Embleya scabrispora: one gene and its partners. The protein of the gene in region 1 interacts with the protein of each later gene in a pairwise test. Links are inferred from orthologs where the notes say so. Each region holds a gene or a part of one and is shown in the gene's direction. Other genes may lie near its edges. The genes, in order: ftsZ, rlmN and B4N89_RS20180.

Region 1 (3,138 bases):
CGGCGGGCCGGTCGTGCTGCCCAAGGACCAGGTCGCCAAGGTCGCGGCGGTGCCGGTCGGCGAACCACTGGCCGGGATCGACCTCGGCGCGATCCGGGCCCGGGTGGCCGCGATCCCGCGCGTGGCCTCGGTGCACGTGGAACGCGACTGGCCGCACACGGTGCGGATCACGGTCCGCGAACGCGCCACCGCCCTGGTGGTGCCGGACGCGGACCGCTACGCGGAGATCGACAAGGACGGCGTACGGTTCGGTACGGTGGACGCCGCGCCCGCCGGAGTGCCGATCGTCAAGGTCGACGCCAACACGGTGAGCCGGGAAACGCTACGGGGGGTGGTCCAAGTGGTCTCGGCACTGCCGCCGCCGGTCGCGCAGCGGGTACGGGACATCACCGCCCGGACGCGCGACGACATCGTGCTGGTGCTGGACAAGGGCGAGACCGTGTCGTGGGGCGGGGCGGAGGCGTCGGATCGCAAGGCGCTCGTGCTCGCGGTGCTGCTGACGCGGCCGGCGAAGTTCTACGACGTCAGCGCGCCCGACGCGCCGGTGACCCGAACCCAACCGTTTCCCTCGCTCGCGCCGCCGGCGCCCGCGCAGTCGTTGGCTCCGGGGGCGCCCGGCACGGCGGTTTCGACCCCGAGCACGCCGTGACCGGGGGCGGAAGCACTCGGCCACTGCGATAAAACAATAGGGACAGGTTCGGCGTGTTCGTTGAACCGCGTCCGATGGGGACCTAGTGTCGGCCTAGCCCCAGGTTGACAAAGCAGTTATCCGCACTGTTCGGATCGGCGGCGTTCGATGCGAACAGGGCTGACTCTATACCTGAGGGTGAGGGTTTTGGTGGCTCGCGGAAATCGCGTCCCGACCTCCCCAAGTCGGCAAATGTCGGCATGCCGGAACCACGGCACGCCGACCGGAACTCGAGGCGAGAGGCCTTCGACGTGGCAGCACCCCAGAACTACCTCGCAGTCATCAAGGTGGTCGGTATCGGCGGTGGCGGGGTCAACGCCATCAACCGGATGATCGAGGTCGGTCTCAAGGGCGTCGAGTTCATCGCGATCAACACCGACGCCCAAGCCCTCCTCATGAGCGACGCCGACGTCAAGCTCGACGTCGGCCGCGAACTCACCCGCGGCCTGGGGGCCGGGGCGAATCCCGATGTCGGGCGCAAGGCCGCCGAGGACCACCGCGAGGAGATCGAGGAGGTCCTCAAGGGGGCCGACATGGTCTTCGTCACGGCGGGCGAGGGCGGCGGCACCGGCACCGGTGGCGCCCCCGTGGTGGCCAACATCGCCCGTTCGCTCGGCGCGCTCACCATCGGCGTGGTCACGCGCCCGTTCACCTTCGAGGGACGGCGCCGCGCGAACCAGGCCGAGGACGGCATCGCGCAGCTTCGCGACGAGGTCGACACGCTGATCGTGATCCCCAACGACCGACTGCTGTCCATCTCCGACCGGCAGGTCAGCGTCCTGGACGCGTTCCGCTCGGCCGACCAGGTGCTGCTGTCCGGTGTCCAGGGCATCACCGACCTGATCACCACGCCCGGCCTGATCAACCTCGACTTCGCCGACGTCAAGTCGGTGATGTCGGAGGCGGGTTCGGCGCTGATGGGGATCGGCTCGGCGCGCGGCGACGACCGCGCGGTGGCGGCGGCCGAGATGGCCATTTCCAGCCCGCTCCTGGAGGCGTCGATCGACGGCGCCCGGGGTGTGCTGCTCTCCATCTCCGGCGGCTCGGACCTCGGTCTGTTCGAGATCAACGAGGCCGCGCAGCTGGTCAGCGAGGCCGCGCACCCCGAGGCCAACATCATCTTCGGCGCGGTGATCGACGACGCGCTCGGCGACGAGGTCCGGGTCACCGTGATCGCGGCCGGCTTCGACGGTGGACAACCGCCGTCCAAGAGCGAGTTGGGCAAGCCCGCGGCGGCGCCGCAGCCGCCCGCGCGCCCCGAGCCGACCGGTCGCCCGGGCGGCTCGACCATCGGGCAGGGCGTACTCAACGACCCGCCGCAGACGACCTACCAGACCCCGACCACGCCGGGCCCGCGCACCCCGCTGGTGCCGGAACCGATCAAGGACGATCTGGATCTCGACATCCCGCCGTTCATGAAGTAGAAGAAAAACGTCGTCGGCAGTCGGCGACGCAAGAGTTCGAAACAAATCGACACGACCACGAGGTGGCCCGAACGTGTTCACGCGAAGGGCCGCTTCCGGCGGCGCCCGTATCGCCTTCACCGACCGGTGGGGCGGCACGGGCGCCGCGCCGTATGACGAGTTGAACCTCGGCGACCATGTGGGCGACGACCCGCGGGCGGTGGCTGCCAACCGCGCGCGCACCGCCGAGGCGTTGGGCCTTTCGGCCGACCGGGTGGTGTGGATGAACCAGGTGCACGGCAACACGGTGGCCGTGTCGACCGGTCCGACCGCCGAACCGGTGCCCGGCACCGACGCCGTGGTCACCGCCACCCGGGGCCTCGCGCTCGCGGTGCTGGTCGCCGACTGCACTCCGGTACTGCTCGCCGATCCGCACGCCGGCGTGATCGGCGCCGCGCACGCGGGCCGGCCGGGGCTGGCCGCCGGCGTGGTGCCCGCCACGATCGAGGCGATGCGCGGCCTCGGCGCCGACCCCGCCCGGATCCGGGCGTGGACCGGACCGGCCGTCTGCGGCGCCTGCTACGAGGTTCCCGAGGCGATGTGCGACGAAGTGTCCGCACTCGTCCCCGCCGCGCGCGCCCGCACCCGCCAGGACACGCCGGGACTCGATATACCGGCCGGAGTGTGGGCGCAACTCGCCGCGCAGGGGGTCGTGTCGGGTGAGAAATCGCACATCTGCACGCGCGAGTCGGCCGACCATTTCTCCTATCGGCGCGACCGCGTCACGGGTCGGATCGCCGGCTACGTGTGGCTCGCCGAGGACTGACCCCGCGCGGGCGCGGCGGGCCGGCGTCGGCGACGATGGGCCCATGGACACGCCCGATTCAGCGACCGCCACGACCGCCCGCCGGCGGGCCGAGCTCGCCGCCAACCTGGCCGACGTCCGGGCCCGGATCACCGCCGCGTGCACCGCGGCCGGCCGCTCGCCCGAGGACGTCACCCTCGTCGTGGTGACCAAGACCCACCCCGCGAGCGACGTGCGCCTGC
Region 2 (3,104 bases), 290 kb from region 1 along the record:
ACCTGCCCCAGGCGATCGGCGTCGGCCTCGCCCTCGGCGGGGTGATCGTGGCCTCGCTGCTCACCGTCCAGGTGTTGTTCGTGGGCGTCGTGCTGCTCGCGGTCCTGGTCGGACTGTGGGAGCTGGCGGGCGCCTTCGGCCGGGCCGAGGCGGTCGCCGACGCGGCCGGGCGGACCGCGCAGGGCGCCACCGTCGGGCGCGGGATCCGGATCCCGGTGATCCCGCTCGCGGTCGGCTCGGCGGCGATGTTGATCGCCGCCTACGCGCGCGGTGCGCAGGGGTTGGCCGTGGCGACCGCGCTGACCGCCGTGGCGGTGATGATCTGGCGGATGACCGAGGGCCCCGAGGACTTCCTGCGGGACATGACGGCGGGTGTGTTCACCGTCTTCTACCTGCCGTTCCTGGCCGGCTTCGCGGTGCTCATGCTGGGCGACGACGACGGCGCGAAGCGGGTGCTGACCTTCATCGTGCTGGTGGTGTGCGCCGACACCGGCGCCTACGCGGCCGGGGTGATCTCCGGGGGCCGACACAAGATGGCGCCCACGATCAGTCCGGGCAAGAGCTGGGAGGGCTTCGCCGGCGGCGTGGTGCTGGCCGCCGCCGCGGGCGCGCTGTGCGTGATGTCCATGCTGGACGGCGCGTGGTGGCAGGGCGCCGTGGTGGGCGTCGCGGCCGCGGCCGTGTCCGCGCTCGGCGACCTCGCCGAATCGATGATCAAGCGCGACCTCAAGGTCAAGGACATGGGCAGCCTGCTGCCCGGTCACGGCGGCGTGATGGACCGCCTCGACTCGCTGCTCGCCGCCGCCCCGGTGGTGTGGCTGCTGCTCGCCGTATTCGTATGACCCGGACCTGATCCGGCAGCACCTCGGACCAGGCCACGCAGACGCACGGAGCGGGGTCGATCCGGCCCCGCCCGTACACCTGCGACACTGGACGAGCCATGCCCAAACCAGGAGAACTCACCTTCACCGCGCCGCCGCGTCGTTCGAAGCCGCCGCGCCACCTTGCCGACCTCACCCTCGCCGAGCGCCGCGAGGCGGTGGCCGAGCTGGGCGAGAAGCCGTTTCGCGCGGCCCAACTGTCCAAGCACTACTTCGGCCACCTCTCGGACGACCCGGAGCAGTGGACCGACATGCCCGCCGCGACCCGGGCCAGGCTCGCCGAGGCGCTGCTGCCCTCGCTGATGACCTCCGTACGGGACATCTCCTGCGACGACGGGGCCACCCGGAAGTCGTTGTGGAAGCTCTTCGACGGCACCCTCGTCGAGGCCGTCCTGATGCGCTACCCCGACCGGGTCACGATGTGCGTGTCCTCGCAGGCGGGCTGCGGGATGAACTGCCCGTTCTGCGCCACCGGCCAGGCGGGCCTGACCCGCAACCTGTCCACCGGCGAGATCGTCGAGCAGGTGCTCGCCGGCGCCCGGTCGCTCGCGCGCGGCGAGGTGCCCGGCGGTCCGGGACGGGTCAGCAACATCGTCTTCATGGGGATGGGCGAGCCGCTGGCCAACTACAAGGCCGTGGTCGGCGCGGTGCGCCGGCTCGTCGACCCGAGCCCCGAGGGCCTGGGCATCTCCGCCCGCTCGGTGACCATGTCCACGGTCGGCCTGGTCCCCGCGATGTACAAGCTCGCCGAGGAGCGGATCCCGGTCACCCTCGCGCTGTCCCTGCACGCGCCGGACGACGAGCTGCGCAACACGCTCGTCCCGGTCAACACCCGCTGGGACGTGCGCGAGGTGCTGGACGCCGCCTGGCACTACGAGGGCGTCACCGGTCGCCGGGTCTCCGTCGAGTACGCGCTGATCAAGGACATCAACGACCACGGCTGGCGGGCCGACCTGCTCGGGCGTCGGCTGAAGAACCACAACGCGCACGTCAACCTGATCCCGCTCAACCCGACCCCGGGGTCGAAGTGGACCGCCTCCACGGCCGAGCGCCAGGAGGAGTTCGTCCGGCTGTTGACCAAGCACGGCGTGCCGGTCACCGTCCGGGACACCCGAGGCCGCGACATCGACGGCGCGTGCGGACAGCTCGCCGCCGCCGAGGTCTGATTCCGCGGCGTGATCGGCGGGCGGCCCACGCCGGCCCGCCGATCCACGGGGACACAGTCGGCAAGCGGGACAATCGGTGCAGGTCACGGGTGCGCGGCGCGGCGATATAGAACGGGTAACGAATCCTTATCGGATTCTTAGGCCGCACAGGGCAGACTGATCTCAGTGCCAAGCCGTCGGATCCTTTGATCCCCCCGTTCGAATGATCCGGCGGTGGCACGCCCAAGCCGCCGGTCGAAGGGACACGATCCGGCGCACGGCTCGGGGTCGCGTGGCCCCCGAGACGAGAAGCACTTCGAGCCCGTCGCGGAAGGGGACGCCGCGCCGGGCTCGGAGTGTTTTCCCATGTCCGAGTGTTTTTCGGGCTGGACGTCTTCCCATGTCCGGGGTTCAGGCCCGGCGCCGCCGCCGCGGTCGTTCGTCCCGCAGGATCACCGCCGCCGCCGCGATCAGCGCGGCCGCCGGCAGGCCGACCGCCCAGACCGTGCCGAGCAGCGCGGCGTGGGTGGAAACCGTCGGGAACGGATTCGCGCCCTCGTGTGCGGGCCAGGCCGCCAGTGCGCCGACCGTGATCGCCGTCGGCACGCAGACCAGGACCGGGACGGCGAGGGCGACCAGGGCCGCGCGGCGATCCGTCGGGGTGGCCGCGCCGATCGTGTGCAGGGTTCGCGAGGTCTCCCGGCGGGCCGGGCCGTACTCGATCACCACCGCGAACAACATCGCCGCCGCACACAGCGAGACCGTGGCCACCGTCAGGAACAGTGGTGCGTCGGCCATCCGGACCGGCGTGCGCTCGCCCGCGAGCCGGCCGGTGGTGACCACCGCCAGCGCGATCGTGGTCAGTCCGAGCGGCAGCGCCAAGCCGTGCGCGCCGGCCTCCATCCGCCGGGCCGCGCACAACGTCCAGACCCGACCGGCCCGGGAGGCCCAGCCGCCGCCGATCCAGGCCACCAACCACGGCACGGTCAGCGCGGCCCCGATCAGCACCGCGGCGTATCCCGCCACCGCCGCCGGCAGCGCGCCGTGCGGCAACTGCTCGGGGCGCGCCGGGTCGGCG
Region 3 (3,059 bases), 470 kb from region 1 along the record:
ATCCGTACGGTGCGACACCCGTATCGAGTCCCCCTCCGATCAAGCAAGGAGCCCCATGTCCGAGCGCACGCTCGTCCTGGTCAAGCCGGACGGAGTCCGGCGCGGTCTCGTCGGCGAGGTCATCGGCCGCATCGAGCGCAAGGGCTTCACCCTGACCGCGCTCGATCTGCGCGTGATGGACCGCGAGACGATCGAGCGGCACTACGCCGAGCACGAGGGCAAGCCGTTCTACGCCCCGCTCGTGGAGTTCATGACCTCGGCGCCGTCGGTGGCGATGATCGTCGAGGGCGAACGCGTGATCGAGTCGTTCCGCGCACTCGCGGGCGTCACCGACCCGATCAAGGCCCTCCCGGGCACGATTCGCGGCGACTTCGCCACCATCACCCGGGAGAACATCGTGCACGGCTCCGACTCGGTGGACTCGGCCGAGCGCGAGATCAAGAACTTCTTCCCCGAGCACGCCTGACGGTTCGGCCGCGGTGCCCCGGTGCGCGCTTCCCACGATCGCGACCCGCGCACCGGGCCGGACCCCGTGCCGAGACGATCCCCGGCGCCGCGCGACGCGCGCGGGCCGCACCGGGCGTCGAAATTTTTTACGGACCCGCCGGGCGCGCCCGCGCGCGAGCGCGAGAGTGCCGATCGGGCGCCGCGCGTGCGCTGTTAGAGGGAAATCCCTCCATTCCCCGCGCGTGGCACGCAACCCCTCGCCCGGTGATCACGTCATGGTGGATGGAGGGTGCAGCCGTGCCCCGGAACATCGCGGTTCTGTCGCCGTTACTCCGTGCCTACGATTGTGGTCGGCCGGTTCGGCGTCCCGGACGTGACGTCCTCCGGCCGGCTCATGTCCTCATGGCTACGAGCTCGGGAAGGCCCTAGGTTTTTTTATGGCGAACAACTTGTCGTTCATCGGTCGTGACATGGCGGTCGACCTCGGTACGGCCAACACGCTGGTGTACGTCAGAGGCCGCGGCATCGTGTTGAACGAGCCGTCGGTGGTCGCCAAGAACACCACGACCGGGGGCATCCTGGCGGTCGGCGCCGAGGCGAAGAAGATGATCGGGCGCACGCCCGGCAACATCGTGGCGATCCGACCGCTCAAGGACGGCGTGATCGCCGACTTCGAGATCACCGAGCGGATGTTGCGCTACTTCATCCTCAAGGTGCACCGCCGCCGCTACCTGGCCCGGCCGCGCGTGGTGATCTGCGTGCCCTCCGGCATCACCGGCGTCGAGCGCCGCGCGGTGGTGGAGGCGTCCAGCCAGGCCGGCGCGCGCAGCGTGCACATCATCGAGGAACCCATGGCCGCCGCGATCGGTGCCGGCCTGCCGGTGCACGAGGCGACCGGCAACATGGTCGTCGACATCGGCGGCGGCACCACCGAGGTGGCGGTGATCTCGCTCGGCGGGATCGTCACCGCGCAGTCGATCCGGGTGGCGGGCGACGAGTTGGACAACGCGATCATCGCCTACGTCAAGAAGGAATACTCGCTGCTGTTGGGCGAGCGCAGTGCCGAGGAAATCAAGATGTCGATCGGCTCGGCCTTCGACCTCGGCGAGGACGAGCACAGCGAGATCCGCGGCCGCGACCTGGTCAGCGGGCTGCCGAAGACGATCGTGATCTCCACCTCCGAGGTCCGCAAGGCCATCGAGGAACCGGTCAACACCGTCGTGGACGCGGTCAAGAGCACCCTGGACCAGTGTCCGCCCGAACTCGCCGGCGACGTGATGGATCGCGGCATCGTGCTCACCGGTGGCGGCGCCCTGCTGCGCGGCCTCGACGAGCGGCTGCGGACCGAGACCGGCATGCCGATCCACATCGCCGACAACCCGCTGGACTCGGTGGCTCTGGGCGCGGGCAAGTGCGTCGAGGAGTACGAGAAGCTTCAGCAGGTACTGGACGCCCAACCGCGCCGCTGACCGAGGAGACGGAGGCGGCCGACCGTACGCGCCGCCCTCCGTGCCCGATCCGGCGCGGCCACACACCACAACTGCCCACCAGCGCCGCAATGTACGAAAGGGGCGGGCGCGCATCGTGAGGGACTCCCGGCATGGTCGGCTGGTCCTCGTGCTGCTGCTGGCGATCTCTTTCGCCCTCATCACCGTGGACATCCGCGGTGGCCGGAACTCGCCCATCGCGAACGTGCGCGACTGGGCCTCGGCCGTGTTCGGTCCCGCCGAACGCGGCGTGTCCGCCGCCGTGGACCCCGTCGGCCGGGCCGTGAACGCGGTCAAGGACGCGGGTTCCCACGAGGGCGAGAAGAAGCGCCTGCAGGACGAGAACGCCAAACTCCGGCAACAGGTCGACAACATCCAGTTCGACCGCAACCGCGCGGCCGAACTCGACAAACTGCTCAAGGTCTCGGCGGCCGGCCAGTATCGGATCAAGCCCGCGCGGGTGGTCGCCATCGGCCCCGCCCAGGGCTTCTCCTGGACGGTCACCATCGACGCGGGCGCCGGCGACGGCATCAAGCCCGACATGACCGTGATCAACGGCGACGGTCTGGTCGGGCGGGTGACCCAGGTCGGCCCGATGACCTCGACCGTACTGCTCGCCACCGACCCCGGATTCTCGGTCGGCTCGCGCCTGGCGGGGTCGATGGAGATAGGGATCACTTCCGGCCGCGGCAGCAAGCCGATGAACCTCAAGCTGCTCAACGGACAGGCCCAGGTCAAAAAGGGCGACCGGCTGGTGACGTTCGGATCGCAGGGCGGCAAGCCGTTCGTGCCGGGCGTGCCGGTGGGCGAGGTCGCCCAGGTGCGCAACACCCCGGGCGAGTTGACCCGCAGCGTCGAGGTGAAGTCGTACGTGCACTTCTCCAGCCTGGACACGGTGGGCGTGGTGATCGAGCCGCCGCGCACCGATCCGCGCGACTCGATACTGCCGCCCGCGCCGACCCCGGAGACGCCCGCGCCGCCCCCCGCCCAGCAGGCGCCGCCCGCGCCGCCCGCGCCGCCGGCGAGCACCGAGCCGCCGCGCGGCGCCTCGGCCGCGAAGCCGGCCACGGCGGGCAACCGCAGTACCAACGCCAAGCCGCCGGCCGGCGGCACGACCCCATCGAC

Evidence for each region.
Region 2: the proteins of ftsZ (region 1) and rlmN interact in binary tests that used the Escherichia coli proteins (3 or more experiments, as listed by UniProt). The link is inferred for Embleya scabrispora from one-to-one orthologs.
Region 3: the proteins of ftsZ (region 1) and B4N89_RS20180 interact in binary tests that used the Escherichia coli proteins (3 or more experiments, as listed by UniProt). The link is inferred for Embleya scabrispora from one-to-one orthologs.

What each region holds. Positions count from the first base shown.
Region 1 is NZ_MWQN01000001.1:5,029,513-5,032,650, forward strand. The notes cover bases 41-3,025. They hold ftsZ (cell division protein FtsZ), read left to right. Parts: upstream 41-939; coding sequence 940-2,112; downstream 2,113-3,025. Other genes in these bases: B4N89_RS22300 (cell division protein FtsQ/DivIB), read left to right, coding at 41-649; pgeF (peptidoglycan editing factor PgeF), read left to right, coding at 2,186-2,917; B4N89_RS22315 (YggS family pyridoxal phosphate-dependent enzyme), read left to right, coding at 2,961-3,025. In the rest of the region: more of B4N89_RS22300, read left to right, coding at 1-40; more of B4N89_RS22315, read left to right, coding at 3,026-3,138. UniProt on the Escherichia coli protein: Essential cell division protein that forms a contractile ring structure (Z ring) at the future cell division site. The regulation of the ring assembly controls the timing and the location of cell division.
Region 2 is NZ_MWQN01000001.1:4,736,112-4,739,215, forward strand. What follows is about bases 43-2,993. They hold rlmN (23S rRNA (adenine(2503)-C(2))-methyltransferase RlmN), read left to right. Parts: upstream 43-940; coding sequence 941-2,047; downstream 2,048-2,993. Other genes in these bases: B4N89_RS21120 (phosphatidate cytidylyltransferase), read left to right, coding at 43-842; B4N89_RS21130 (hypothetical protein), read right to left, coding at 2,438-2,993. In the rest of the region: more of B4N89_RS21120, read left to right, coding at 1-42; more of B4N89_RS21130, read right to left, coding at 2,994-3,104.
Region 3 is NZ_MWQN01000001.1:4,561,858-4,564,916, forward strand. What follows is about bases 1-2,906. They hold B4N89_RS20180 (rod shape-determining protein), read left to right. Parts: upstream 1-896; coding sequence 897-1,916; downstream 1,917-2,906. Other genes in these bases: ndk (nucleoside-diphosphate kinase), read left to right, coding at 56-466; mreC (rod shape-determining protein MreC), read left to right, coding at 2,032-2,906. Outside these bases: more of mreC, read left to right, coding at 2,907-3,059. UniProt on the Escherichia coli protein: Forms membrane-associated dynamic filaments that are essential for cell shape determination. Acts by regulating cell wall synthesis and cell elongation, and thus cell shape.